One region of the Sedimentibacter sp. MB31-C6 genome, then DNA from elsewhere that is predicted to be linked to it. Evidence: a T-box and tRNA genes for the amino acid it is inferred to sense, from the RefSeq annotation. Region 1 holds a T-box; the other regions hold tRNA genes.
What was found. A T-box is a leader RNA that pairs with one kind of tRNA and senses whether it is charged. The one in region 1 lies ahead of serS (serine--tRNA ligase), so its partner is inferred to be a tRNA-Ser.
Positions count from the first base shown of each region.

Region 1 (10,551 bases):
GTTGAAAAACCAACTAATGCATAGGTAATCATATTTATAATATTGATATGACCTGGATTAAGAGGAACATTTTGAAAAGCAGCCAATATAATACCTGCTACAACTCCAAGTATTCCACCAAAATACATAATAGGCTTTAGCTCACGACCTATAAAATCATTGGCAAAATCAACAAGTTCATCATCGTTTAGTTTATTTAAATTTTCTGCAACTATATTTTTAACAGATCCTTCAAGAATTTTGTCCATATTGTTGATTATGTAGTTTTGTAATGCTTTAGTGCTATTCTTATTCAAATTATCAATAGAATTTAATTTGTCTATTAATAATGACATATTTTTTTCTTTAATTTTGTTAGATTCACTATGATACTTTTTATTAATATTATTAATAAGAAGTTCATGAATCACAGGATTGTCTAATTTTTTATTAAAATCAATTTTTATAATGTTGTTCTTTATTAGTTTTTTAATTTCGCTTGAATTTTCATTAAGTTGAGTAATAAAAATATTTTTGATTTCATGTATATTATTTTTAAATTTTTCTTCATTTAGTAAATCACCAACACTTTTATTAGTAATGTTACTTAAATAAATGTTCACCTTATTTTCTATATTATTATGAAAATAATTAGATGAAATAATTTTTTTAGATTTAGTTATAAGATTAGTTATTGTTTTTTTTGAAAGTAATTCTTTAGGTAAAAAATCTTTAACTTGTGATTCTAGTATATAATATAAAAGTTGGTTGAAAACTACCTCGAAATGGCTATTTATGTAATTAGTTATAAATATAGTTGTTTTTATTGAATCTATTGAATTGTTTTCAGCTTCTGCTACTATTTCCTTAATAGATAAATTATTCAGTAAATTTATTATTTTTGCACTTATACTACTGCTTAACATCTCGGGTTCAGAAATACTTTTAACATAATCAATGACTTTTTGAACTATATTATATTTTGAGCTTAAATTATTAAAATAAGAATCTTTTATTGTTGATAGAAGTTTACCTTTTAAACCATCTGATTCCTCGATAACTTCATCTATAGAATTATTTATAATTTTGTCAATATTATTATTGTTCTCATTTAACCATTCAATTAATTTTTCAGTTAGAATTGGTATGTTTTCTAAAAGGTAAAGTTTCAGGCTCTTTTCAAAGTTTGCATCTAAAATTTGGAATATACTTTTATCACATTTTTCACCATATAAAAATAAAGAGTTAGACATTTCATATAAAATATTCTGACCTTTATGAGAATTAATAAAGTCTACAAACAATTGAGATAATTTTATTTTTTCTTCTTCACTAAGATTAATAATATCTTTAATTTTTTTATTATAAAAAATTTCTTTTCCAGCAACTAATGCTTTATTAACTTCCGTGGTTTTATAGATATTTAGAATTTTATCATTTATATTGTTGTTATTAACTATATTTTCTAACTCATATAAAATGTTTGAAACGATGTTTTTCTTTGATTTTTCCAAATTACCAAGTATGTTTGCAATCTTTATATGACTGATTTCATTATATAAATTATTTAAAACTTCATCAACGAAATCTGAGTTTTCAATCATAGATGTTATGGAAGAAATTATTGAATTAGTTATTTTAGTTAATTGTTCTTCTGTAAAAACTTCTTCAATATTAATATTATCTATAAAAAAATATATTAGTTCAGAGAGGAATTTAGTTATATTATTCTCTAAAAACTCACCTGTTTTTTGTATTGTTGAGTCAATGCCCCTTATATCAGAAATACTATTATTTTCAATTGAATCATATAAAAAAATAGTAAAAAAATCATTAGTTAGAGCTTCGAATTTTGCATTGAATTTTTCATCATGCAATATTTCGTTGATTTTATCTTTACTAATTATATCATTTTCAATTATATTGCTAAGATTGTCTATAAATTCATTTCTAGTTTTCTTAATGACACCTCCAATTTTTAAAGGAGTATATTCTTTGAATAACATATTAATAGCATAGTCATTAGTTATATATCCTGAAGCACCACCTAAAAATGCTTGTATTATGTAATTAAATATAATGTCTTTCATCATATTTTCCTCTCATAGATCTTAAAAAAATTATATCATTACTATTAAAATTGTGCAAAAAAATTATCAAAATTTGGTACTTTATTTTATTGAATATTTTATTGTATATTAAAATCTATTGAATTATACAAATAAGTTTATATATTAAAATTATATTGATTTTTAACCTAAAATAATGTAAAATAATATAAATACGCAGAATCATCAATAGGAGGAAATTAATAAATGAAAACGTATAACATTGACAAAATTAGAAACGTTGCCCTAATCGGTCATGGAAGTTGTGGAAAAACTGCATTTACAGAAGCACTTTTATACATAACAAAAGTAACTAATCGTTTAGGAAAAGTTGAAGATGGTAATACAATATCAGATTTCGATAAAGAAGAAAAAGATAGACAGTTTTCAATTGGTACATCTATCATACCTGTAGAGTATGAAAATACTAAAATAAATTTCCTAGATACTCCAGGATACTTTGATTTTGTTGGAGAAGTATATGGAGCCATGAGAGTAGCAAGCGGAGCTGTAGTAGTAGTTGATGCAAGTTCCGGTGTAGAAGTAGGGACAGAAAAGGCATGGAAATATGCTGAAGAAAGAAATATGCCAAGAATCATCTTACTTAATAAAATGGATAAAGAAAACGTTGATTTTGATAAAGTACTGGAAGAATTAAGACAAAAGTTTGGTAAAAAAGTAGTTCCATTTGCAGTTCCAATAGGAAAAGAAGAGTCCTTTAATGGATATGTAGATATTATAAGAAGACAAGGTTATATTCTTGATGGAAAGGTATGTGTACCTAAAGATGCTCCTTCTGATGCAATGGATAAAGCTGAAGAATTACGTGCTGAATTAATGGAATCAGTTGCAGAAACAGATGAAGAAATGCTTGAAAAATTTTTCAGTGGCGAAGAGTTCACCGATGAAGAAATACATAATGGATTAAGGCAAGCTGTTATGACAGGGGATTTAGTACCTGTTGTAGTTGGTTCTGCTTCAAGAGCAGTTGGAGCTAATTTACTAATGCATATGATTGTAGAATACCTACCAAGTGCAGAAGATTTAAAAGAAGTTAAGGGAACGAATAATGGAAAAGAAGAAGTTCGCAAAGTTAGTCCGTCTGAACCGTTATCAGCACTTGTATTTAAAACTATTGTTGACCCGTTTGTAGGTAAAATTTCTTTATATAAAGTTTTATCAGGTGTTCTTAAGAAGGATATGGAAATTTACAATGCGAGTAATAGAGAGACAGAAAGAGTCGGAAATATATTTTTCCTAAGAGGAAAGGATCAAATTGAATCTTCAGAAATATCATCAGGAGATATAGGAGCTACATCAAAGCTTCAAAACTTCAAAACTGGCGATACGATTTCATTAAAATCTAATCCTATTGTTTATGATAGTATAGATTTCCCTAAACCATGTTACTTTATGGCGGTTAGTGCTACTACTAAGGATAATGATGAAAAAGTGGGAATTGGTCTTAATAAATTAAACGAAGAAGACCCAACTTTTACTTTAGAAAGAAATGTCGAAACAAAGGAACAAATTATTGGTGGACAGGGAAATATGCAATTATCAGTTATTGCAAGTAAACTTAAAAATCATTATAAGGTTGATGTAAATTTAACTAATCCTAAAGTTGCTTATAGAGAAACAATTAAAGGTAAATCTGATGTTCAAGGTAAACACAAAAAACAATCAGGTGGAGCAGGCCAATATGGAGATGTTCATATTAGATTTGAACCAACAACAGAAGAATTTGAATTTACAGAAGAAATATTTGGAGGTTCAGTTCCTAGAAACTATATACCAGCAGTTGAAAAAGGATTAAGAGAATGCTTAGAAAAAGGCGTTTTAGCTGGTTGTAAGGTTGTTAATATGAAAGCAACATTATATGATGGTTCATATCATGATGTAGACTCTAATGAAATGGCATTTAAAATAGCAGCATCTCTAGCCTTTAAAAAAGGTATGATGGAAGCTAAACCAGTTCTTCTTGAACCAATAGCTAAAGTTGAAATAAACATTCCTGATGAGTACATGGGCGATATAATGGGTGACATGAATAAAAGAAGAGGAAGAATCCTCGGGATGGAACAACAACAAGATGGAACTCAAATGGTACTTGCAGAAGCACCAATGGCTGAAATGTACACATATGCTATAGATTTGAAATCCATGACTCAAGCAAGAGGAAGCTTTACAATGGAGTTCTTAAGATATGACGATATGCCAAACAATATGGCAGAAAAAGTTATTGAAGAATATAAAGCAAAGAATGATAATTAAGTTTAAAAATCAAACAACAGATGCGTTGGGGACAGTCCCCAACGCATTAATAATTTTTTAAAAAAACAGAGGTTATAGCAATTCTATAAAATAGCTATAATTTTATTAGGAGGGAACGGTATGTTTGTTAGTAATACTAAGGAATTTATATTTAGAAATGCTAAATATATTTTACTATTAACATTATTGGTAATATTATTTTTTCTAAACGTAGAGAAGCAAAATCGTTTAAATGAACTTTTAATTGATAAAGGTATTAAAGGGACTTATATTATGGGTGATGAAATGTCAGGAGATGCTGAATATTTAGTTTTTGATAAAACTAATTATTATAGGTATAAGCAATTTAATTTTTTGGAAAAAGGTGAATATGAGAACATTGATAAAAATGTCTATATTTTAAAAAAAGATCCAAAAGAGTATGTTGTTTACAACAAACAGGAAATTTATTATTTTAATTTAAAACAGAATAGTGTTCATTTTTATTCTAAGATAGAAGATGTTTCTTTATTTATTAATGTAGTACCTGATAGAAATTAAAGAAGGGGCTAGTAACTAGCTTAACATTAAACGTCTAGGATATAATATCGAGAGGTTTTTTTATGATTTTTCTATGTATTTAAAATTTCATTTGCAAATTATATAAAATAGTATATAATATAGGGAAATAGAAATAATTAATTAACAATGATAAAAGCTACGATTTATGAATTTCTGCAGAGAGCCGATGGTTGGTGTGAATCGGTGAAAGGAAAAATCTTTCCACTTTTGGAGTTATCGGTGATAAATCGAGGGTTGGTACCCTTTATAGTACTTACGAGTGGTCAGTTATTCTAATAACTGGCAAATTGAGTGGCACCACGAATCTTTCGTCTCATAGTAGATGAAAGATTTTTTTATTTATATTTAAATTTATGGGAGGAAAAATATGTTAGATTTAAGATTTGTTAGAGAAAATCCTGAATTAGTAAAACAAAATATTAAAAATAAATTTCAGGACAATAAGCTGCCTTTAGTAGATGAAGTATTAACTTTAGATATTGAAAACAGAGAAACAATACAAAAAGCTGATTCATTAAGAGCAGAAAGAAATAAAATATCCAAAGAAATTGGCGGATTAATGTCAAAAGGGAAAAAAGAAGAAGCTGAAGAACTTAAAAGAAGAGTAGTGGCCAATCAAGAGGAACTAGCTCAATTAGAAAAGAAAGAAAATGAATTAGAAAAAAGAATACAAAAAATAATGATGACAATTCCTAATATCATTGACCCAAGTGTTCCATTAGGAAAAGACGACAGTGAAAATGTTGAAGTTCAGAGATATGGTGAACCTGTAGTTCCTAATTTTGAAGTACCATATCATACTGATATCATGGAAAAGTTTAATGGTATTGATTTAGATAGTGCAAGAAAAGTAGCTGGTAATGGATTTTATTACTTAATGGGAGATATAGCAAGACTTCATTCTGCAGTGATATCATATGCTAGAGATTTTATGATTGATCGTGGATTCACATATTGTATTCCGCCTTTTATGATTCGTAGTGAAGTTGTTACAGGAGTTATGAGTTTTGCTGAAATGGATGCAATGATGTACAAAATAGAGGGAGAGGATTTGTACTTAATTGGTACTAGCGAGCACTCAATGATTGGTAAGTTCATCGATACTATATTACCAGAATCAAAATTGCCACAAACTTTAACTAGTTATTCTCCATGCTTTAGAAAGGAAAAAGGAGCTCACGGTGTAGAAGAAAGAGGCGTTTATAGAATACATCAATTTGAAAAACAAGAAATGATAGTAGTATGTAAACCTGAAGACAGTATGATGTGGTATGATAAATTATGGCAAAATACTGTGGATTTATTTAGAACATTAGATATTCCTGTTAGAACATTGGAGTGTTGTTCAGGAGATTTAGCTGATTTAAAAGTAAAATCAGTTGACGTTGAAGCTTGGTCTCCAAGACAGAAAAAATATTTCGAAGTAGGAAGTTGTTCTAATTTAGGGGATGCTCAAGCTAGACGTTTGAAAATTCGTGTTAATGGAGAAAAGGGCAAATATTTTGCGCATACATTAAACAATACAGTAGTCGCTCCTCCTAGAATGTTGATAGCATTTTTAGAAAATAATTTAAACGAGGATGGTTCAGTTAATATTCCAGTAGCATTACAGCCTTATATGGGTGGAAATACTATAATAAAATAAAAAAAGTGAGCAGTATATATAGATTTCCATTAGTATAAATAATACTCCTCTTTGTAATAAACAGCATTTTCGTTTGCTAAAAGAGGAGTTGTTTTTCTTTATTCTACTATTGCACCTTTTTAAGTGCCTTTACTATATCTTTGGGTTTTAACACTTTACCAAAAGACACTACCTTTTCATCAATTACTAGTGCTGGAGTTTGAAGCACTCCATAAGATACAATATCCTTCATGTCTTCTATTTTTACTATTTCTGCTTCGATTCCCAATTCCTTTACAGCATCTTCTGTATTTTTCTTTAAAGCTATACAATTTTTACAACCTGAACCTAAAATTTTAATTACCATAATAAATCTCCTTTTATTATTTTTTAATAATTATATAAATATATATCCGAATGCATTAAATGCATAACCGATTATAATAATACCTATTGTTACTAAGCCGACAAATATTCCTAAAAGCTTAACCTTGACAACTTGTTTTAGCATTACTATTGATGGCAGAGACAATGCAGTTACTCCCATCATGAATGAAAGAGCTGTTCCCAATCCAACACCTTTCAATACAAGAGCTTCAGCAATTGGCAATGTTCCAAATATATCAGCATACATTGGTATTCCGGCAAAAGTTGCTACGAGAACTGAATACCACTTATCTTTACCTAATATTGCAGATATTAAAGATTCTGGAATCCAATTGTGAATAGCAGCACCAATTCCAACGCCTATTAAAATATATATCCATACTCTTTTTACTATTTCCAATACTTGTTCTTTTGCAAAATCAATTCTGTCATGAACAGTTAATTCTTCCTGCTCTGTTTCAAGAACCTTATTACCGTATACAAATGGTTCTACATAATCTTCAAGTTTTAATTTGCTTATTATAGTTCCACCTGCTACAGCAAGTATTAGACCGACAATGACGTATGCTATTGCAATTTTCCAATTAAATATACTTGCAAGTAAAATAACCGAAGCTAAATCTACTAGTGGTGAAGATATTAAAAATGAAAATGTAATACCTAATGGTAATCCTGCACTTGTAAATCCAATAAACAAAGGAATTGAAGAGCAGGAGCAAAATGGTGTAACTGTTCCAAGCAATGCACCTAAGATATTACCTGTTATTCCACTAAATCTTCCTAATATTTTTTTAGTTCTTTCAGGAGGAAAATAACTTTGTATATATGAAATTGCAAATATCAAAACTGATAATAGTATAAATATTTTTATTACATCATATATAAAAAAGTGAATACTTCCACCTAGTCGTTCATTAATACTTAAATTAAATACATTTTCTACTAAAAGCTTTATTAAATTGTAAAGCCATTCCATTTTAAGTAATTGGTTATTCAACCATTCAAATATAAACAATTCAATTCTCCTTAATCATTATTTTACACTGATTTTTCAGCTATATTGTTTATGAAATCTTTTAAAATTACAAGGTTATTTTTATTAATAGTATATTTAGTCCAAATTCCATCTTTTCTGCTGTCTACTAAGCCACTTTTACATAGAATTTTCATATGATAAGACAATGTAGGTTGTGTTATTTTAAACTCTTCCAAAATAATACAAGCACAAAGTTCTCCTTGAGTAAGCATTTCAAATATTTTAACTCTTGTTTCATCTGAAAGAGCTTTCATGTATAATGCATAATTTTCATATTTTTCAGCCAATTTTACACCTCTTTTATTAATTTGACATATAGATAATTATCTATATGTATTATATTCATCATATTGATAATTGTCAATATGTTTATGAAAATTTTTTTGAATATAAAACTGATTTTACATAGATTTTACAAAAAATATGATATTAATACATTGACATATAGTTATATATCAATATATAATTTGATAAATTAAATGATTAATGTAAAGGAGAATTATAGTGAGTAATAATAAACCAAAGGTAGCATTTATATGTGTTCATAATTCATGCAGAAGTCAAATTGCAGAAGCTCTTGGAAAATACTTTGCATCTGATGTATTTGACAGTTATTCGGCGGGAACTGAAACTAAACCACAAATAAACCAAGATGCAGTGAGATTGGTGAAAAAAATTTACGATATTGATATAAATCAAAAACATTATTCTAAATTAATAACGGAACTTCCTGAAATAGATATAGTAATAAAGATGGGATGTAATGTTATTTGTCCATTTGTTGAAAGCAAATACGAAGAAGATTGGGGTTTAGACGATCCTACAGGAAAAAGTGATGAGGAATTTGAAAGGGTAATTGCTGAAATTGAAAAGAAAATTAAGGAACTAAAAAATAAGATTTTAAATCAAAAATTGTATTAACAATATCTATTTGATTGATAAAATATTCTATTAAATTATATCAAATAGATTTTATTTAAAATCGCATATGCGTATATGCTCATTTAAGAATATATAAGGAGATGACAATTTGATTGAAATTTTTAAAGCATTGGCAGATGAAACAAGATTACGTATTTTATCACAATTATTAAAAGACGAGATGTGTGTATGTGAAATTGAAGATTGTTTAGAACTTACACAATCTAATGCGTCTAGACATTTGACTGTACTTAAAAAAGCAGGTATTTTAGAAAGTTATAAAAAAGCACAGTGGACTTATTATAATATTAGTGATGAATTTAAGAGTAAAAATATGGAACTATATAAATATCTAATAAAAATGATAAGTGGGTTGTCTTGTTATGAAAGAGACAGTCAAAGGTTTAAAAAATGCAAGGCAAATGATTTGTGCAACAATAAATAAATTTTGGAGGACTTTATTATGAGCAAAGAAAATAAATCAGAAATAGGATTTTTTCAAAAATATTTAACATTATGGGTAGCGCTTTGTATGGTAACAGGTGTATTAATTGGAAAATTCATACCATCAATACCAGAGTTTTTTGGCAATTTTGAATATGCTAATGTTTCAATACCAACTGCTATACTTATTTGGGTAATGATTTATCCTATGATGATGAAGGTAGATTTTCAAAGTATTAAAAATGTAGGCAAAAACCCAAAAGGTCTTTATGTTACTTGGATTACTAATTGGATTATTAAACCTTTTTCAATGTATGCAATAGCTTCATTCTTTTTATTTGTAGTTTTTAAGAACTTTATTGCTTCTGAACTTGCAACGGAATATTTGGCAGGGGCAGTATTACTCGGTGCAGCTCCATGCACAGCAATGGTATTTGTATGGAGTACCTTAACTAAGGGTAACCCCGCTTATACAGTAGTTCAAGTAGCTACTAATGATTTAATCATATTAGCAGCCTTTATACCTATAGTAAAATTTTTATTAGGAGTTAGCAATGTTTCAGTTCCATGGGACACATTAGTATTATCAGTTATTCTTTTTGTAGTAATACCTTTAACTGGTGGTGTATTAACTAGGTTGAACATAATTAAGAAAAAAGGGTTGGAATATTTTGAAAACAAGTTTTTGCCAAAATTTGATGGAGTAACTACTGCGGGTTTATTATTAATGTTGATTCTATTATTCTCTTTTCAAGGAGAGACTATTTTAAATAATCCGTTACATATTTTGTTAATAGCTATACCACTTACAATTCAGACTATTTTAATATTTTTTATAGCTTATTTAGCATGTAAATGGTTTAAATTGCCCTATGAAATCGCGGCACCTGCAGGCATGATAGGAGCATCTAATTTTTTTGAACTTGCAGTAGCTGTAGCAATAGCATTATTCGGTATGGATTCACCGGCAGCATTAGCTACAACAGTTGGTGTATTAACTGAAGTTCCAACAATGCTTTTTCTTGTATATATAGCCAATAGTACTAAGAACTGGTTTCCTACATCTAAATAAATATTATTATTGAATATGAATAAGGACCTTTCAAGTGAAATATTTTTACTTGAAAGGTCTTTTATTGTGATGTACAATTGCAGTATCTATTATAGAAAACAAGAGGATATGATAATGCCTGAAAAAATTTATGATAACAAAATAA
Region 1 is NZ_CP142396.1:2,039,694-2,050,244, forward strand. It holds gene U8307_RS09720 (DUF445 family protein) at 1-2,072, opposite strand, end outside; gene fusA (elongation factor G) at 2,295-4,361, shown strand; gene U8307_RS09730 (hypothetical protein) at 4,482-4,901, shown strand; T-box leader at 5,040-5,241, shown strand; gene serS (serine--tRNA ligase) at 5,290-6,567, shown strand; gene U8307_RS09740 (thioredoxin family protein) at 6,674-6,913, opposite strand; gene U8307_RS09745 (permease) at 6,944-7,948, opposite strand; gene U8307_RS09750 (ArsR/SmtB family transcription factor) at 7,972-8,256, opposite strand; gene U8307_RS09755 (arsenate reductase ArsC) at 8,474-8,890, shown strand; gene U8307_RS09760 (ArsR/SmtB family transcription factor) at 9,000-9,335, shown strand; gene arsB (ACR3 family arsenite efflux transporter) at 9,354-10,406, shown strand; gene U8307_RS09770 (MATE family efflux transporter) at 10,521-10,551, shown strand, end outside.

Region 2 (10,551 bases), 1.3 Mb from region 1:
ATTATATTGCAATGCCTAAACCAAATATGTACCAGTCCCTTCATACAACTGTAATAGGACCTGATGGAGAACCTTTTGAAATACAAATTAGAACTTTGGATATGCATAGAACTGCTGAATATGGTATTGCTGCACATTGGAAATATAAAGAAGGAATTGATGATCAAACTAAATTTGAAGAAAAATTGAATTGGTTGAGGCAAATGCTTGAATGGCAGCAAGAAACTAATGATCCTCAAGAATTTATGGAATCATTGAAAATTGACTTATATACAGATGAAGTTTTTGTCTTTACTCCTAAGGGAGAAGTAATTAATTTGCCAATTAATTCAACACCTATAGATTTTGCTTATAGAGTTCATAGTGCTATTGGTAATAAATGTGTTGGAGCTAAAGTAAATGGAAGAATTGTACCGATAGATACAAAGTTGAAAAATGGTGATCAAGTAGAAGTATTAACTTCTCAATCTAGTATAGGTCCAAGCAGAGATTGGTTGAAAATTGTTGCAAGTAGTCAAGCGAAAGCTAAGATTAGAAAATTTTTTAAAGAAAAAGATAAAGAATTTAATATTGAAAAAGGTAAAGAATTAGTAGAAAGAGAAATCAAGAAACAAGGTTATGTTGTTTCAGATTTTTTAAAAGAAGAATGGTTAAAAACTGTTGCAGAAAAATACAACATGTATTCTATTAGTAATCTTTATGCTGCTGTAGGTAACGGTGGAATTACTGATATTCAAATAGTAAATAGATTAAAATTAATATATTTAGAAAAGAATAAGGATAAATTAGCACTTGAAAAACTTGAAAATATAGAGAAGAATTCAATAATATTAGAAAAACCTCTTTCTCAGAAAGAAAAGCACGCTTCAGGTGTAATAATAAAAGGAATAGATAATATAAAAGTTAAATTTTCAAAATGTTGCAGTCCAGTACCTGGAGATGCAATTGTTGGATATATAACAAGAGGTCGAGGAGTATCTATACACAGATCAGATTGTACAAATATACATGACTTAAGGGATTCTGAGGATCAAAGGTTTTTAGAAGTTGAATGGGATACAGGGAAAAAAGCTACATTTTTGATAGAAATACAAATAAAATCCATAGACAGACCAAATTTAATGCAAGATTTAACGGGTTTATATGGAGAAGCAAAATTAAATGCCGTTTCCTTGAATTTAAGGATAGGTAGAGACAAAATTGCTATAATAGACATAACTTTTGAAATAAATGAAACTAAAGAGATACAGGACTTAATTAAAAAAATCAAAAAACTTGACGGAGTTTTAGAAGTATACAGAAGTAAGAAATAAAAGATAAAATGATATATGTTAAAAAGTAGGTGGACAAATGAGAAGTGTAGTTCAACGTGTTAAAAGCGCAAAGGTCTCAGTAGATAGTAAAATAATTGGTAGTATAAACCATGGAATAATGCTTTTACTCGGCATTGAGAACAATGATGACTTAAAAGACGTAGAATATATGTGTGATAAAATTACAAATTTAAGAATATTTGAAGATGAAAATGGTAAAATGAATAAAAGTTTAATAGATGTTAAAGGTAGCATATTAATTGTATCTCAGTTTACATTGCTAGGAGATGCAAGAAAAGGCAGAAGACCTAGTTTTATTAATGCGGCTCAACCTGAATTAGCAATACCACTTTATGAGAACTTTATTCAAAATTTTAAAAATAATGGGATTAAAACAGAAACTGGTGAATTTGGAGCAGATATGCAAGTAGAATTAATAAATGATGGGCCTGTTACAATATTACTAGATAGCAAAAAATTATTTTAGGAGGATACTTATGATTTTTGAAGCAATGGCTGTTGGCTCATATTATGCAAATTGTTATATTGTTGGAAGTGATAAAACTAAAGAAGCAGCTATAATTGATCCGGGGGCAGAATTTGATAGAATTGATAAAAAAATTAATGAACTAGGATTAAATCCAAAGATGATTATATTAACTCATGCTCATGGAGATCATATTGGAGCAGTCGATGAATTAGTAGAAAAATACAATATACCTGTGTATGTACATGAAGAAGATGTGCAGACTTTAAATGATAGCAAATCTAATTTCTCAAAGGTTATGTTTGGAAAGAACTTATCTATAAATCCAGATGTAAAACTTAAAGACGGAGATAAAGTTGAAATGAGTGATTTGGAATTTGATATAATTCATACTCCTGGACATACTAAAGGTGGAATTTGTATTAAAGTAGATAATATAATGATGACTGGTGATACTCTCTTTAATAAATCAATTGGAAGAACTGATTTACCAGGTGGGTCATTCGATGAAATTATTAATTCAATTCAAGAAATAATATTTAAATACGATGATGATATAATATTGTATCCTGGACATAATTCACCTACAACTATAAAATCTGAAAAATTAGGGAACCCGTTTGTAAATTAAATATTTGTTATTGTATTAAAAAAATATATGATAAAGAAAGGATTATACAATGAAAAAAGTTACCATGTTTTATTTGCAGAATTGTCCTCATTGCAAGAAGGCATCACAAATTATTGAAGATTTAAAAAGCAACAATCCTAAATATGATAATATTATAATAGATAAAATTGAAGAGTCGCAAAATGTTCAAGTATGTGCAGAGTATGACTATTATTATGTACCTACATTTTATGTTGATAATGTAAAAATTCATGAAGGTGTGCCTAATGAAGAAAAAATTGAATCTGTACTAAAAGCAGCATTATAATATATAAAATCCTAAAGGCTTTAAGTAAGCCTTTTTTTTGCATAAATAACTTATGGATTATACTTAAAATTATTGTTATAATTAGAATAACTTTTTTAATGATAGGAGTACATATGATTAATTTTTATTTTGAAGGACACAATTTTGAATATGAAGTCAGAAATGCTCTACGAGTATTTGACTTAAATATAAAGTATAAAATAAGAGATACTAGCGAAATAAGTGAAAATACAGGGCTAGGATTGTTTACTATCATTGAAAAACAAAATGATGACTTTGTTGGAAAAGCTAAATTATATAAAGATAATGAGGAGTTGTTCAAAATTGAAATAAAAGGTAAAGATATAATACTGGAAAAAGAAAATGAGAAGAAACTTAAAAAAATAGTAGTTGTTAAATCTGTACATAATGTATTTAAAAATTATTATAAGATAACTCCAGAATATGGATTATTGATTGGAGTAAGGCCAGTAAAAATTTTATTTGTCGCGAAAAATTCTGGCAAAAGTAAAGCTGAAATTAATAGAATATTAAAAGATACATACGAAGTTTCTTTAGATAAAATAAAGCTTTTGTGGGATGTATTAGAAATCGAAGAGAAATACATTAAAAAAGAATATAGGAATAAAAATTATAACTTGTATATAGGTGTACCATTTTGTCCTACAAAATGTAGTTACTGTTCATTTACTTCTTATATAAATAAAGAAGGTAGTATTGAAAAATATTTAAAAACTTTAAAATACGAAATTGAAAAATCAATTCAACTAGCCTTAGAAAAAAACTTAAAATTAAATTCAATATATATAGGTGGAGGAACTCCTTCTATTTTAAATGAAAAACAAATTAATATGATATTTGATTCAATTAGAAAATATTATGATTTATCATCAATTAAAGAAATATCATTTGAAGCTGGAAGACCAGATACAATTGATGAAAATATGCTTTATTGTTTAAAAAAGAATTATGTAAATAGAATTAGTATAAATCCTCAAACAATGAAACAAAGTACTTTGGATATAATAGGTAGAAAACATAGTGTGAAAGATATAAAAGATAAATACTTATTAGCTAGGAAAATAAAATTCAACTCTATAAATATGGATATAATATTAGGATTGCCAAATGAAGATGAAAATGAAGTTAATCATACTATCAATGAAATTATTAAACTTAAACCTGATAATATAACTGTTCATGCTTTAGCTTATAAGAGAAATTCTCTACTTACAAAACAAAGCTTACAGTATTCTAAAGAATATAATTTACTTAAAAATATGCAAAAAATAGTTGAGGAAAGGTGCTTAGAAAATAATTATAAACCATATTATATGTATAGGCAAAAAAATATAAAAGGAAATTTAGAAAATGTAGGTTTTGCAATTAAAAATAAAGAATGCATTTATAATATGATAATAATTGAAGAAAATGAAACAATACTTGCTTGCGGAGCTGGAGCTTCAAGTAAAATTATGGTTAATAATGACAGGCATAAACCAATACATAATTTTAAAGGTTTAGATGACTACAATAATCGAATTGACGAAATAATAGAAAAAAAGATTGATTTAATAAGAGAAATACCTAGTTAGATAATGTATATTATGAAAATTTCACATTGACAACAGAAGGTAGTTTCGTTAATATAAAATAGTATTAGAATTATGATATGGAGAGTTGTCCGAGAGGTTTAAGGTGCGGCTCTCGAAAAGCCGTGTTGGTTAATACCCGACCCAGGGTTCGAATCCCTGACTCTCCGTTGTTTTCATGTAAAATTCTAGTTTCTTTTATTTAATTTTCCTTGTAGTTTACTACCTAATAATACAGTTACAATAGCTTTTATTGTATCACCAGGAATAAACATTAACATTCCTAATTTTAAAATTTGATTAATATGTAGATTACTGGACAACATTATATTTAGTATATAATACATATAGGGAATTCCAATAGCATATATAATTAAAGTTCCAATAATAACAGCTATATACATATTTGTAGTAGAATCTGATTTTTTTTCTGTAATTTTGCCAACACAATAAGCAGCTAAAACAGATCCAATTAAAAAACCAAAGCTTGGTTTAGTTATAGTTTGTAGTCCACCAGAGAATCCTGCAAATATTGGAAGACCAACTAAACCTAATAGTATGTATGCTATTTGAGAGAACATAGCTTTCCTTGATCCTAAAATAATACCAGATAACAAAACAAAAAAAGTTTGTAAAGTTATGGGTACAGGCCCTACTGGAATGCTTATAAAAGCTCCAATTGCTGTTAAAGCAGTAAATATACCTGTTTGTGTTATATCATTAATACTTAATTTCATTGTCGTTTCCCCTTAAATTAAATTTCTTGTGTTTTATATTTCATTTCGTTTTTCTAATTGATACTTCTCCTGATTTTAAAATTATTTGTTGTCCATCATTTTGAGATACTATTAAGCCTCCATTTTCATCAATATCTTGGGCATACCCTTCAATCCACTTATTATTTTTTTTATAAAATATATTTTCCCCCAATATCATTGAACGTTCTTTATAAATTTTTAGGAATTTTTTTTCTTCTAACTTTTCACAAGTAGATAAGACATTATTAATTATTTCAGCAGTTAATTTATTCCTTATAGCAAAATTATCATTATCTTGTAAAATCGATCCAGCTATTTCTTGTAATTCATTTGGAAAAGTTTTATTTTCTGTTTTTACATTTAATCCTATACCAATTACAATACTATCTATCGTACCACTTTCAAAATCCGTAACAGCTTCTGTGAGGATTCCGCATATTTTTTTATTTTCAATATAAATATCGTTAACCCACTTTATTTGAGGTTTTTTTTCTGTAAATTTATCTATAGCAAGACACACAGCTACAGCTGCTGCTGTTGTTATCAGAACAGAATTAGAAATATTCAAATTAGGTTTTAAAATAATACTCATATATATGCCAGTATTTGGTGGTGAAAAAAATTTTCTTCCAAACCTTCCACGTCCATTTGTTTGTTCTTCAGAAATAACAACAGTCCCATGAATACCTTTTTGTATTATTTCTGCTTTTGCTTCAGTATTAGTAGAAGACAATGATTTATAAACAGAAATAGGAATATTCTTAAACTTTTCACATAAAAATAATCTTATACCTTCAGAAGATATAACATCTGAGGTATATGATAATGAATACCCCTTGTTTGATGCAGCATTAATTAAGTAACCCTCTTGTTGTAGTGATTTAATGGCCTTCCAAATTGCTGTTCTTGAAACGCATAATATATTAGCTAATTCTTGACCAGAGATGTTTTTACCTTTGTTTTCTTCTAAAATATGTAAAACTTCATTTTTAACAGTCAATTTAAACTCACCTCCATTCTAAAAGTATTATATAGAAACTTAACTTAATTGTCAACCAAAATATTATAATAGTTAACAATACAAAATACAAATTTAAAAGGTATTAATTTTAACATTATGATATATTAATTTTTACTTGCAACAAAATAAAACATAATTATATGATATAATAAATAGGTTGTGGATAATCAGTCCGACAATTTGTGATATAATTATTTAATATTGAAATTAATAAATCAAGGAGAAAATCATGTTAGAAGTATTAAAATTGGAACATGTTAATAAAAGATTTGGACAGAAAGAAGTATTAAAAGATATTAACTTTAGTGTAAATAGCGGTGAGATTATTGGCTATATTGGTTCTAATGGTGCAGGAAAGAGTACTACAATTAAGCTAATACTTGGATTAATAGATGAATATGATGGAGAAATATACGTTTTTGGAGAAAATATTAAAGGTCAGATTGATTATAAAAGAAGAATTGGATATGTTCCAGAAATATCTGATATGTATGATAATTTAACTGCATTTGAATATATTAGCTTTATTGGAATGATATATGGAATCGGTTCTCACAATGCAGTGTTAAAAGGCAAGGAAATGATGAGTATTTTTGGGATAGAGGACGCTATCGATGGAAGAATTCATACTTTTTCTAAAGGTATGAGACAAAAACTTTCAATTATAACTGGAATGCTTCATAATCCTGATATTTTATTTTTAGATGAACCTTTAGGTGGTATTGATGCAAATACTGTTTTAGTTTTTAAAGAAATTATGCAAAGCTTAAAAAAGGTGGGTAAAACGATATTCTACTCATCACATATTTTAGAAGTTGTAGAAAAATTAAGTGACAGGATTTTGCTACTTAATGAAGGCGAAATCGTTATTGACGGAACAATGAAAGAAGTAATGAAAAAGCAAACAGATTCATCCTTAGAGTCGATATTTAATGACGTAACAGGCTTTTATGACCATGAAGAGCTTGCAAATAAATTTGTATCTGTATTTATGAGCTAAGGGGTGAAAATATGGAATTCTTATCTTTGAAAATACTTGACAAATTTCAAAAGGTATTTGAAATTTGCGGTATTGATTATGAAATAATGCGTATGATTTTAAATACTAAACTTACATTAGACAACAGAAGAGCACCTGTAATTGCAAATCAAAATAAAAAAAATGAATCAGAGCAAACTTCTCTGATTAAAAGATATTTAATGCATCTTTTGTTTGGATTAATGTTAGCATTTTTTATTTATTTTATTGAAGACGAAATGATTCGTATGACTTATTTTTCCGGAGCATTTTTCTTTATGACAACTATGTATTTAATTTCTGACTTTTCTTTTGTTTTATTAGATACAAAGGATAAAAATATTTTATTGACCAAACCTATTAATAGTAAGGTAGTATCTTTATCTAAGGTATTACATATTTTGATATATATGTTTCGTCTTAATGCTTTTATAGCAGGACCATCTCTTGTTGCAATAGTAATGACTAACGGGCTATTAGCTATTCCAATTTTTTTGATAGAAATACTTTTGATGGATTTGCTTATATTTTTGTTAACTGCATTTATATATCTTTTGATATTGAGATTTTTCGACGGGGAGTTATTAAGGAACATTATTAATTTAATTCAAATTCTTTTGACTATATTAGTTACTATAGGTTATCAAATAGCCATTCGTATGATAGATTTTTCAACATTGGAAAATATTGCGTATAAATTTGAAATACATAATTATTTTAATCCAATTTTATGGTTTGGCGCACCTTTTGAAATAATATTCAATAAAGGAAGAGAAATTCACTTTTTTGTTTTTACAGTATTGTTAATTGCAGTACCTTTGATATGCTTTATAATATACTTAAAACTCAGCAAAAAAATGGAATCCCTATTATTGAAATTAGAATCAGAAGGAAGAGAAAAACCTTCAAAACACAGAATTGAAGTATTAATAGGGAAATTAATAAATAGGAATGAAACTGTAAAACAATCATATCACTTTACTAATGCTGTTTTACGAAGTGACAGAAGTTTAAAATTAAAAGTATATCCCTCCCTTTCGATGGGTATTCTTCTTCCAGTTTTAATGATTTTTAATATGGGTATGAGAGGTTCTGGTTATGAGGCAAGTGGATTTGAAAGTTTTTTTCTTTATTTTAACTTTATTGCTTTTCCACCTGTGTTAGATTTAGTACAATATTCGACTGCTTGGAAAGGCTCTTTTGTATATGCAATATCAGGATTTGATAATATAAAAGAATTATATAAGGGTGTTTTAAAATCAATTGCTACTCGATTGTTAATACCTTTATTAATTTTTAATGGTATTATATATATAGTTCTTTTTAAGGAAAAATTCATTATTGATATAATTACCATAATGTTAGTAAGTATAGTTATTCTTCCGATTATTGGAAAAATATATTTTACTGAATTTCCATTTTCATTGCCAATAAATGAGTCTAATCAAAGTAAATCGATAGATAAATATTTTATGTCATTAGGGGTAGCAGCATGTTTTTTAATCCTCCATATTATTTCTCATAAAATACCTATGGGAAATTGGATTTATATCGGAATGCTGATTATATGTATTCCTTTAAGTTGGAAGTTTGCAGTACCGAAAAGATTATTTATTAAAAAATAATTATAATATTAATAAGTTCAGTGCCAGGTACTGAACTTATTTTATTTTGAGCTGATAGTATATTTTTTAAAGAACTTAAGGAATGTTCAAAGAGAATTTATGACATTCCTAAGTTTATTTACTATGCCATTGGCTATGCTATAGAAAGCATTTTAGTTAAAACTAAAGTTGGAATTCAAAGCTTTATACCTAAAAACATTAAATCACAACAATTTGATATCTTCAACTACTTTAAATTAGTGGCTTCATAAGTTTTTAAAAATTGAAAATGGGGAAACTTAAATTATTTTATATATTGAATGTTTATTAAATATAATATATACTAATTATGTATAAAAAAATTCATATAAAAATATGAGGTAATTATGAAAAAGTATGTGATTATTCTAACTGTTCTCATAATATCAGCTTTTTTACTTTCCAATATAAATAATTTATTCTCAAATGCTCATGAAAAAAAAACCAAAATTTATAAAATTGGTGTTTTGACTTTTATTGAAAGCAGATTGGATAAGGTTGAAGGAATGCGTGAAGGATTAAAAAAGTATGGTCTATATGAGGAAGATGTAGAAATCATTATAAAAAATGCAAATGAAAATCTTGATGACTTGGAGAGGATGGCTAAGGAATTAGTAGATGAAAAAGTTGATGTAATAGTACCATTAGGTATTGATGAAACAACAGCTGCAAAAAAGGTTACCCAAGATTCACAAACTCCTGTTGCATTCATAGGTGTTGCATGCACTGTAGGGTTAGGATTTGTGGAGGATCGTATTTCTCCAGCATGTAATCTTACCGGAATAGACAGTTATTATGTGCAACTGTCTGGTAAAAGAATTGAATTTTTAAAAAGATTAGTTCCAAGTGTTAAAAAGGTATTGGTTTTGTATAATCCAAAAAATATGCCAATAGATGCAAGTATTGAATATTTATATGATGCAGCTGACATATATAATGTTGAATTAGATATAATTCCCGTTACTGAGGAAAGTGAAATTTTTAGTATTTTAAATGAAAAAAGCAAGTCAACAGACGGAGTAATGCTAATGTGTAGTTTATTATTTAATTCGGTAATAGAAGAAATAATAGATATTACAATAGAAAATAAATTGCCTCTCATAGCTGTTTCCAACAAACACGTTCAAAAAGGAGCATTAGCTTTTTACGGAGGAACCAATTACAATGAAGGAATTCAGGCTGCAAGAATTGTGGTAAATATTTTAAAGGGACAAGACCCCGAAATCATACCTATTGAATCTCCAGAAAAATTAGAATTGTATGTTAATGTTGATACTGCAAAAAAGATAGGCGTAGATATTAAGGCTTCTGAAATGCCTTATGTAGATCATTTTATATATCAGTGAAAGGTGTTACTATGGACAAATGGACAAATATAGAGTGGTATAACAGCATAAAAATAAGATTAATAGCCATGATAGCTGTTATTTCCATTGTTCCTATAATACTATTCGGCTTATACAACATGGAAATGCTAAAAAAAGAAATACAAAAATCTATTCATCAACATCATGCTTTGGCAGCCTCGAGAGTATCTCATACGGTTACAGATTTGATTGTTACTTTGCAAACTGCATTAGATACTGTTTCTTTAACCAATTCGGAATTTTTCCTTTCTAATAATGAAAATAAAAAGGAAGAATTTATGTATGGAGTATTAAAAAATTTTCCTCATTTAGAGGAATTGATAATTATATCTTATCAGGGTCAAGAAACAGCAAAAGTATCAAAACGTTATGCTTATTCCGATAAGGACCTTAATAAGGTAGCAGAACCCCAAC
Region 2 is NZ_CP142396.1:280,384-290,934, reverse strand. It holds gene U8307_RS01455 (RelA/SpoT family protein) at 1-1,313, shown strand, start outside; gene dtd (D-aminoacyl-tRNA deacylase) at 1,351-1,800, shown strand; gene U8307_RS01445 (MBL fold metallo-hydrolase) at 1,811-2,431, shown strand; gene U8307_RS01440 (glutaredoxin family protein) at 2,481-2,738, shown strand; gene hemZ (coproporphyrinogen dehydrogenase HemZ) at 2,852-4,333, shown strand; tRNA gene U8307_RS01430 (tRNA-Ser) at 4,413-4,500, shown strand; gene U8307_RS01425 (biotin transporter BioY) at 4,519-5,067, opposite strand; gene U8307_RS01420 (biotin--[acetyl-CoA-carboxylase] ligase) at 5,108-6,088, opposite strand; gene U8307_RS01415 (ABC transporter ATP-binding protein) at 6,339-7,109, shown strand; gene U8307_RS01410 (hypothetical protein) at 7,121-8,752, shown strand; gene U8307_RS01405 (ABC transporter substrate-binding protein) at 9,118-10,116, shown strand; gene U8307_RS01400 (sensor histidine kinase) at 10,128-10,551, shown strand, end outside.
Region 2: it has a tRNA-Ser gene. The T-box ahead of serS (serine--tRNA ligase) is inferred to sense a tRNA for this amino acid. The anticodon was not compared.

Region 3 (10,551 bases), 380 kb from region 1:
AATAATTTCGTCCTCCAGCTATACATCCATTAACATACTCTCCATCATTCCAAAAGTCCATTGTAAATATTGGTTTAGTCTTTCTGAACTCTCTAATTTGATGATACATAAATTCACGTTGCTCTGCATTTGCTAACAACTCTGGTACTGCGTCATTTCCAATAGGCATATATGTGAAAAACCATGCGAATTTTGCTCCTTTTTCTATCATATCATCTATATATTCCTCACTGCCGATAATTTCAGAATTTTTGCTAGTATAACAACAAGAAATACCAAACGGTAACTTTTTATTCTTAAGAATATTCATGGCTTTAATAACTGATTTGTAAGTCCCATCACCTCGTCTAAAATCAGTTTCTTCCTCAAATCCTTCTACGCTAATAGCAGGTAAAAAGTTTTTAACTCGCAACATTTCATCTGCAAATTCTTCATCAATTAATGTGGCATTTGTAAAAGCTAAAAAAGCACAATCGTCATGTTTCTCACATAATTTAATAATATCATCCTTACGTACCAAAGGTTCTCCACCAGAGTAAATATACATATAAGTTCCTAATTTTTTACCTTGTTGAATAATGCTATCTAATGTATCTAAATCCATATTCATTTTATTACCATAATCAGCTGCCCAACATCCGGTACAGTGCAAGTTACATGCAGAGGTAGGATCCATTAAAATAGCCCATGGTATATTACAATTATTTTCTTGCCTTGCCCTCTTTTGACGTTGACCACCAATAATAGTAGCATTGACAATAAAGTTTTCAAACATAGTTTTTCTTACATCTTTATCAATATCATCATACAGACTTTTAACTAACTTATACCAGTTGCCATCAGTATCATCTAAAGCTCTTTTTATTGAATTCATTTGTCTTTCTACTACATTATCCTTATCAAATTTATTTACCCAATCTAATATTTTAGGAATATTATTATCAGGGTCTGCATCTAAATAAGCTAAAACTTTTTTAAAACCATAGGATTGCAAATTTTCAATTATGCTTAAATCACTCATAATTTTACACCTCACTAAATACTATATAATTATCTTTATGCTCACATTTTAATATAAATAATAAATATTTTCATTAGACATTTCTATATATTGTCAAAATTTTAGACAAATAAAAATATTGTCTATTTTTTTGACATTTATTAAATTTGTCTATTTTATATTTATTCAATAAGGTTTATATTATAATAAAACAATTCTATTGGAGTAAAAATTATGATGAATCAAGAACTTTTATGTACAGTAATTAAAACTGCAGTAAGAAGTGGATTACGCTATATTAACGATAATCCTAAAAGAGGTGTTAGGAATCTATTAGATTTAGGAGAATATTTTGCTACTGGACATTTTCAAAAAGACTTCTTTAACTTGGCTCATGATATATTAAATAATGATAACAGTTCATATTATACAATCATAGAAAAAACTGTGAAAAATGTTAATCATAATATACTAACTGATTTTGGAATGAATATTGGTTATAGAAGTTGGACTTATGGTGCAAATAGTATTAGAAATTATGAAAAGAGTCATGGATATAATATTCCATGGACAATTGTATTTGATTTTAATGAAGCAATCGAAAATCAACTTACAAATACTGAAGTTTTAAATTTAATTCAACAAGGAAAAAAAATAGGTATATACAGTTATATGTTTATGATAGAAAACAATCATATAAAATTGGATTATCTTTTTCCAATATTAGAACAAAATAAAGACTGTGCTTTTGTTGCATTCCTTAACCCAAAATACTTGAAGCCTAATAATTTATGTAAATTAAAATCATATACCAATATAATGTTATTTATTTTAGATTCAGCAATAATTCCAATTCAAAAAAATTATGACCTTTTATCTACTATAAAGTATTTGCGCAAAAATAAATGTTTATATGGTGTTTATCGATACTATAATTATGAATCTTATAATGAAATTATAAATGGAAATTATATTACAGAGTTAGATAAGATAGATTTACATTTTGCATTTTTAATTAAAGACGAAAATTGTAGTGAAAAGGTTGAAGAAAAAGTAAATTCATATGTTTCTAACTCAAGATTAGGAGGAAATGCACCTGTTATTCTTATGGATTTTTATAATGATATAGCTCATGTCGACAAAAACATATCTGTTGAATCCTGTTTTTTATGTATTAAAAGTAATGGGAAGGTATCAATATCTAATATAAACAATATCACTAGTTACAATACTCGTTCAATAAAATTTGAAGAAATTCTATCTAAAACTATGAAAAAGCAAAGTACAAATTGTGATTAATATAAATCATTTACTAACTTTACAGCAGCTCCAGTTAAAGCTGCTTTTATTAAACTAACAAATTCCTTAGGCGGAATTTTAGCTCCCTCTATTAACCAGCGATAAATAGAAACCCTTATAGCATCAGCAAAAAAAGTAGCATAAAAATCTACATTTTTCTTTTTATTAAAAACGTCGTTTAAATGAACAATTAAAATGGGATGTAATACTTCAACAAAATATTCAGAAAATGAATTTTGACCAGAAACTTTAAATGCATTTGTATAAAACTTCTTATTATCATAAAAATATTCACATATTTTCTCTAAAAACTCCCAAGAAGTCATAGATAAATTATCTTTAACTTTTACAACAAATTCTGTATAGTAAATCCAATTTACTAAATCATATTTGTCCTTAAAATGATAATAAAAACTTTGCCTATTCATATTGCAGCGTTCAACAATGTCTCCTATACTAATTTTCTTCATTGGACGAACAGACATTAATTCCTTCATAGCATCAGCCAATGCTCGTTTAGTTATTTGAGAATCTGACATAATCTTATCACCCCTCTGCTTACAAATAGGTGTATTTACATTTACTCAACACTATATTGTATTCACATCTTAATTAATTAGTATTATATTATATTTTATTAAAATGTCAACAATAATACAGGTTTTTAAAAAAACTAAATCTAACAACTTGAATTAAATACATAATTAAAAAGTACAAAAATTTACTCAATATTACGTAAATTTTTGTACTTTTATTTCCATATATTTTTCATCTTCTATTGAAATTTTATTAAAATATAATGAAAAAATAAATAACATTGGATATATTTGTATTTTTTGTTTGAAATGTAGGATTTTGTGGTATATAATGCAATATAATATATATAATTTAAAGGAGGAAACACTATGTAAAAAAATATGTAAGACAATTGCAATAGAATTATACTAAATATGAGATATTCTCAGGAGGTAGCATAATGAAAAGTTTAAAAGGAAAACTTATATTAATAATTATTACTTTAATCACAATTTCTTCAATACTTACTGTTACTATAGGATTGTTTCAAAGTTTTAACGTTACCAATGATATTATTAATACATTGATTGAGGATAGACTAACAAGTTCTAATAGTATGCTTAAAACATACCTTGAAGAGCAATTTGGTTCACTCAGTTTAAATACTAACGGTGAATTAATTGACGACAAAAATCAGTCTATAGGAGGAAAATTTGAGTATATTGATAAGTTTTCTCAGGATATGGATGTCCTTGCAACTGTTTTTACAAAAAATGATAACAAATTCACTAGAGTATTAACCACTATTAAAGATGACAAAAACGAAAGAGTAATTGGTACTGAATTAGATAGGAATGGACAAGCATATCAAGAAATTTCAAAAGGTAATATGTACTTTGGTGAAGCTGATATATTAGGTTCTAAATATATGACCGGATATACTCCTATGTACGACAATAATAAACAAATAATAGGTGTTTACTTTGTTGGTGTACCCATCGAATCTGTAAATAGTATTTTAAATAAAGGAATGATAGCTACTATCAGATCTGTAGTAATATTAACAATATTTATACTAATTCTTGCAGCTGTTTTTACCATTTTTATCAGTAACGGGATTTCCAAGCCTATCAAAAAAGTTACAGTAGCTGCACAACAAATAGCAGAAGGTAATTTCAATATTGAACTTTCAGTTCAATCAAAAGACGAAGTAGGCCAACTTGCAAATGCCTTTAATCTAACAATTGATAGATTAGTAAATTATCAAGATTATATAGATGAAATTTCTGATGCTTTAAATAATATATCTAAAGGAAATTTAAGAATAGAACTCTATAAAAAATATGAAGGTCAATTCAAAAAACTGAAAGATAGTATGGATGCTCTGATTTCTAATTTAAATTCCACAGTACTACAGATAAACCAATCATCAGAACAGGTGTATAGTGGAGCTGAGCAAGTTTCAGATGCAGCTCAGGCACTATCTCAGGGAGCAACAGAACAAGCAAGTTCTATTGAAGAATTATCTGCATCCATTGCTGAAGTTACAGAACAAGTAAGTAAAAATGCAGAAAATGCAAAAGCAGCACATGAAAAGGCAGAATTTACGGGAAAGGAAATGCATGACAGTAATAATCAGATGAATCAAATGGTAGAAGCTATGAATAAAATTACCTTAAAATCTTCTGAAATTTCAAAAATTAACAAAATTATTGAAGATATAGCATTCCAAACAAATATTCTTGCATTAAATGCTGCAGTAGAAGCTGCTCGTGCAGGTACAGCTGGAAAAGGCTTTGCAGTTGTAGCTGATGAAGTTAGAAGCCTTGCTGGAAAATCAGCTGAAGCAGCAAAAAATACTACTGTTTTAATAGAAGAAACAATTAAAGCTGTTGAAAACGGATCTCAAATTGCTGACAAAACAGCTAGCTCTTTAGATAAGAGTGCCAAAGTAACTATGGAATCTGTTTCATTAATTAATGAAATTGCAGAAGCTTCGCAAGAACAAACTGCAGCAATTGTTCAAATAAACCAAGGAATAGAACAAATTTCATCAGTTGTTCAAACAAATGCCGCTACTGCTGAGGAAAGTGCAGCTGCAAGCGAAGAGTTATCTGGTCAATCTAATATTTTAAAAGAACTTATTTCTAAATTTAATCTTATAGAATCTGAATAATAAAAAAGCGAGGGTCTTGAATTTTACATTCAAAACCCTCACTATAAATACTAGGACTTTAATCCTGTACACCTTTTTAATATTTGGCGGAGAATGAGGGATTCGAACCCTCGATACGGTTCCCCGTATACACGCTTTCCAGGCGTGCTCCTTCAACCACTCGGACAACTCTCCTATGTGCTTTACAGCAAAGATTATTATAACCCTTATTATCAATAAATGTCAACTAATTTTCAAACTTTTCATATAACCAATAATATACAACAACTATCTTTTTAACTAAAATAATTCATTGTTTAACACAATTACATTATTTATCTATGAGTGCCAAAGAAAAACAATGCAATTGCTCCTTGTCCTGTATGAGAGCCTATAACTGGACCCATGTAATTCAATATTACATCTTTTACATGTAGTTTATCTTTAATGATATTTGCTAAGTAGTCAACATCATCAAAACAATCTGCATGGCTTATAAATATAACTTGTTCTTCTGGATTTGTACATGTTTCAACCATATGCTCTAACAATTCATGAATTGATTTTTTTCTTCCCCTAATGTTTGCTACTGGAATTAAATGACCATCATCATCTACATGTATAATAGGCTTTACATTAAGAGCAGATCCTAATGTAGCTGTTACTGCACTAATTCTTCCACCACGTTTCAAATGATTCAAATCATCTACTGTAACCCAATGGCATAACTTTAATCTGTTATCCACGACCCATTGATAAAGCTGTTCTATATCTAAACCTTCTTCTTTCTTTTTAACTGCTGAATACACTAATAGCCCTTCTCCCATAGATGCAGCTTTAGTATCAACGCATAAAATTTTTGAGCCTTTATATTTCTCCATTAATTGTTCTGCTGCTAATAGGGAAGATTCATATGTACCACTTAATCCTGAGGAAAATCCTATATATAATATATCGTCTCCTCTTTTTAAGATAGGCTCAAAATATTCTATAAAAGTCATTGAATTAATAAGTGTTGTTGTTGATCTCTCACCATTTTTAATTCTTTCATAAAATTCAAGTATACCCAACTCCCTATGATCGGAATAATTAAGATAAGTTTCATTATCAAAACCAAATGTCATAGGTATTACCTCTATACCTAATTCTTCCACCATATATGCTGGAAGATCTGTTGTTGACTCAGTAAAAATTACATAATTCTTCATTTTACTATACCCCTGTTTATTATTTAGATTTATTTTGCTAAATTTATTTATGCGACATATTAAAACATACTTATTCATTTTTAATATTACCATAATGCAAATTTCATTACAATAGAAATATATTTACTTATACATGAATTTAGTATTTTTCATTTAAAAAGAGTTGCTTCGCAACGCCGCTAGGGGGACCTATGTCCCCCTTCGGCGTAAAAATGCTTTATTAAAGCATTTTTACTGAGCACCCCCCTTAACGGCAAGGACGTTCCGTCCTTTGCAATCCTCGTTTTTTATTATATAGGAAAGAAGAACTTTCCTATATAATAAAAAAGCTCCCCACCTACAACGGTGGAGAGACATCTTTTTGACTTGTTATATTTTTTTTACATTCATGGCTCTCATTGAATTTAATATAGCTATTACAGCTACTCCAACATCTGCAAAAACTGCTTGCCACATAGATGTTAATCCAAAAGCACCTAAAGCAAGAAATACAATTTTAATCCCTATAGCAAATATAATATTTTCCCATACAATCTTGTTAGTTCTTTTTGCTATCTTAATAGACATTGCTATCTTAGAAGGTTCGTCTGTCATTATTACAATATCAGCTGCTTCAATAGCTGCATCAGAGCCCAAACCTCCCATAGCCATTCCAATATCTGCCCTTGCCAATACAGGAGCATCATTAATACCGTCTCCTACAAAAACTAACTTTCCTTTAGGAGATTTCACACTATTTATTTCTTCAAGCTTTTCAACTTTATCAGCAGGCAAAAGTTCTGAATATACTTCATCTATCCCAAGCTCTTTTCCAACCTTATTCCCGACAGTTTTCAAATCTCCAGTAAGCATCACCGTTTTACTGACACCAATATTTTTTAATTCTTTAACTGCTAACTTTGAATCTTCCTTAACTTCATCGGAAATTATAATACAACCTGCATATATCCCATCCTGTGATATATGCACAACTGTACCAATAGAATCAGTTTTGCTATAATCAATATTCTCTTCAATCATTAATTTTACATTTCCAGCTAGTATTTCTTTGCCATCAACTTTAACTTTAATACCATATCCAGTTAACTCATCATAATCTTCAATTATACTTCTATCTATTTCTTTGCCATATGCTTTTAAAATCGACGTTGCTATAGGATGGTTAGAGAAACTTTCCGCATATGCAGCAATCTCTAACAATCTTTCCCTTGTGAATTCATTTTGCATTATAATATCAGTTACATTAAAAACACCCTTTGTTAATGTTCCTGTTTTATCAAATACAACTGTATCAACATTATTTAATGCTTCTAAATAATTACTTCCTTTAACTAAAATTCCTCGTTTCGATGCTCCTCCTATACCACCAAAAAATCCTAATGGAATTGAAATAACGAGTGCACAAGGACATGATATTACTAGGAAAATCAAAGCTCTGTAACCCCAATCAGAAAATGCTGCATCCTTAATTACTAATGGTGGTAATACTGCTAATAAAAGCGCAGTAATAACAACAACTGGTGTATAATACCTTGCAAACTTTGTAATAAATTTTTCTGTTGGAGCTTTTTTACTGCTAGCATTTTCAACTAAATCTAAAATCTTAGCTACAGTTGATTCACCAAATTCTTTTGTAACACTAATAGTTAAAACGCCATTTTTATTTATAAATCCGCTAAGTACATCATTGCTTGTCCCAACTTCCCTTGGTACTGACTCTCCTGTTAATGAAGATGTATCAACCATTGAATTTCCTTCTATAATTACACCATCTAGTGGTATTTTTTCTCCAGGCTTTACAATTACAATATCTTTAATTTTAACCTCTTCTGGAGAAACTTGCTTTATCTCATCACCAATTTTAAGATTTGCATAATCAGGTCGTATATCCATCAAATCACTTATTGATTTTCTAGAACGATCTACAGCTAAATCTTGGAATAATTCACCTATTTGATAAAATAACATTACTGCTATTCCCTCAGGATATTCTCCTATAACAAATGCACCAATTGTAGCAATACTCATCAAAAAATTTTCATCAAAAACTTGCCCCTTCAATATATTTTTCAATGCTCTTAATAGAACTTCTTCACCTATTACAAGATATCCAACAAAAAATATAGAAAATGTTGCCCATTCAGGTAATTTCAAAATTAACCCTGCTGCAAATAATACAGCACTTATTATTATTTTAATTAAATTTTTTTTATTTTCATCATCCTCATTTTTATCTACTTTTTTCTTTGTTTCATTAGATTTATCAATGGTTACTACTTTTACATCTGGTTCAATTTTAGTAACTATTTTTTTGACTTCATCAATAATATTATTTACATCATCCTCATTCGTTTCTAACACTAATTTTTTTGATACAAAATCAATTGTTGCATTATTTATATTTTCAAGTGCATTAATTTGATTTTCCATCTTTGCTGCACAACTTGCGCACCCTAACTTCTCTAAAATGAATTCTTTTTTTATACTATCCATCTTTATAGCCTCCTAATGCTTCCCTAAAACATGGTTTAACCCTTGATCAAAGATATGCTTCACATGGTCATCATCTAATGAATAGTAAACCACTTTTCCTTCTCTTCTAAATTTGACTATTCTTGCTTGTTTTAAAACTCGTAGCTGATGAGATATTGCAGACTGAGTCATATTCAACAGTGCTGCTATATCACAAACACACATTTCTGATGCAAATAAAGCATATGTTATTTTAATTCTTGTTTTATCTCCAAAAACCTTAAAAATTTCAGCCAAATCATATAAAACTTCTTCATCCGGCATGTTATCGCTAACTTTCCGTACAATATCATCATGTATAATTGTACAATCACAATTTTCAATATTCATTTTATTATTCATAATTCACCTTTCTATCTTTGAACGTATGAGCAATGGTTCATATGTTTAATTATATAGTAACACTTAAGATATTAACTGTCAATACTTTTAATATCTTATAAAAGTAAAATTACCAAAATAACTAGTTGCACATATAGACATAAATGATTAAAACTCAATAAGCTGGGTATCATTACAATATAGTTTTAAAATTAAATATAACTTATGTGTATAAATAATGGAGGAGGAATTATGATTAAAATAGCAATAATTATAGGTAGCACGCGACCTGGACGTATTGGAGAATCAGTTGGAAAGTGGGTTTATAATCTTTCAAAAAATAGAAAAGATGCAGAGTTTGAATTAATTGATGTTGCAGATTACAATTTACCACTTTATGATGAACCATTACCAGCGGGAATGCAACAGTATTCTAAAAATCATACTAAAATATGGTCATCTAAAATTAATGAATTTGATGGTTACATATTTGTAACTGCAGAATATAATCATAGTGTTCCTGGAGCATTAAAAAATGCAATTGATTTTTTAGCTGCTGAGTGGAATAACAAAGCAGCTGGTTTCGTTAGTTATGGTAGTGCTGGTGGAGCTCGTGCTGTAGAACATTTAAGACAAATAGCAGGAGAACTTCAAATGGCGGATGTTCGTGCTCAAGTTATGCTGTCACTATTCACTGATTTTGTGAATATGAGCGAATTCAAACCTGACCCTAGACACGAAGAAGAAATAAGTATATTACTTGAACAAGTTATATCTTGGAGTAATGCCTTGAAAACTGTACGAAGTAAATAATAAAGTTATTTGAAAATTCCTATTTATTCTTCATATAATCTTCATAATATTTGGTTAAAATATGTAATATAAATATAAACTTAGGAGGATATTTTGAATAAATTAAAAAAAATTTACAATAACTTTATTAAAAAACTCGCAGAAGAAAATAATAAATCTTTTGGAAATGAAAAATTAGATTGTTGTGGATTAAACAGAAATGATGACAATACTAAAAAAAATAAAAATTAATAATTTAATAAAATAAGCACTTAATATTTTCAATTTAAAAATATTGAGTGCTTTTATTATTTACCCATTATATAATTTATTTACTCAGCAACTAAATCTTTAATTACTTCACTAGCTATAATAAGTCCTGCCACAGATGGTACGAAGGAAACACTACCAGGAATTGCTCTTTTATCTGTACATTTTCTAGTTGTTCCTGGTGGACATACACAATTAGTTTTACAACTAGGATTCATATTATCATTTGGTTTTAATGGTTGCTCTTTTGAATAAACAACCTTTAATTTTTTTATCCCTCGTTTTTTTAGTTCTTGTCTCATTACCCTAGCTAAAGGACAAACTGAAGTTTTATATATATCTGCAACTTCTAATTGTGTTGGATTTAACTTATTACCTGCACCCATGCTACTTATAATAGGTATATTATTAGTTTTAGATCTCATTATCAATTCTATTTTAGCCGTTACTGTATCTAT
Region 3 is NZ_CP142396.1:1,660,559-1,671,109, reverse strand. It holds gene U8307_RS07975 (radical SAM protein) at 1-1,021, opposite strand, end outside; gene U8307_RS07970 (hypothetical protein) at 1,235-2,299, shown strand; gene dhaS (dihydroxyacetone kinase transcriptional activator DhaS) at 2,296-2,838, opposite strand; gene U8307_RS07960 (methyl-accepting chemotaxis protein) at 3,276-4,991, shown strand; tRNA gene U8307_RS07955 (tRNA-Ser) at 5,076-5,165, opposite strand; gene U8307_RS07950 (DegV family protein) at 5,306-6,178, opposite strand; gene U8307_RS07945 (heavy metal translocating P-type ATPase) at 6,548-8,671, opposite strand; gene U8307_RS07940 (ArsR/SmtB family transcription factor) at 8,684-9,052, opposite strand; gene U8307_RS07935 (NADPH-dependent FMN reductase) at 9,284-9,844, shown strand; gene U8307_RS07930 (LDCC motif putative metal-binding protein) at 9,938-10,075, shown strand; gene U8307_RS07925 (tRNA threonylcarbamoyladenosine dehydratase) at 10,156-10,551, opposite strand, start outside.
Region 3: it has a tRNA-Ser gene. The T-box ahead of serS (serine--tRNA ligase) is inferred to sense a tRNA for this amino acid. The anticodon was not compared.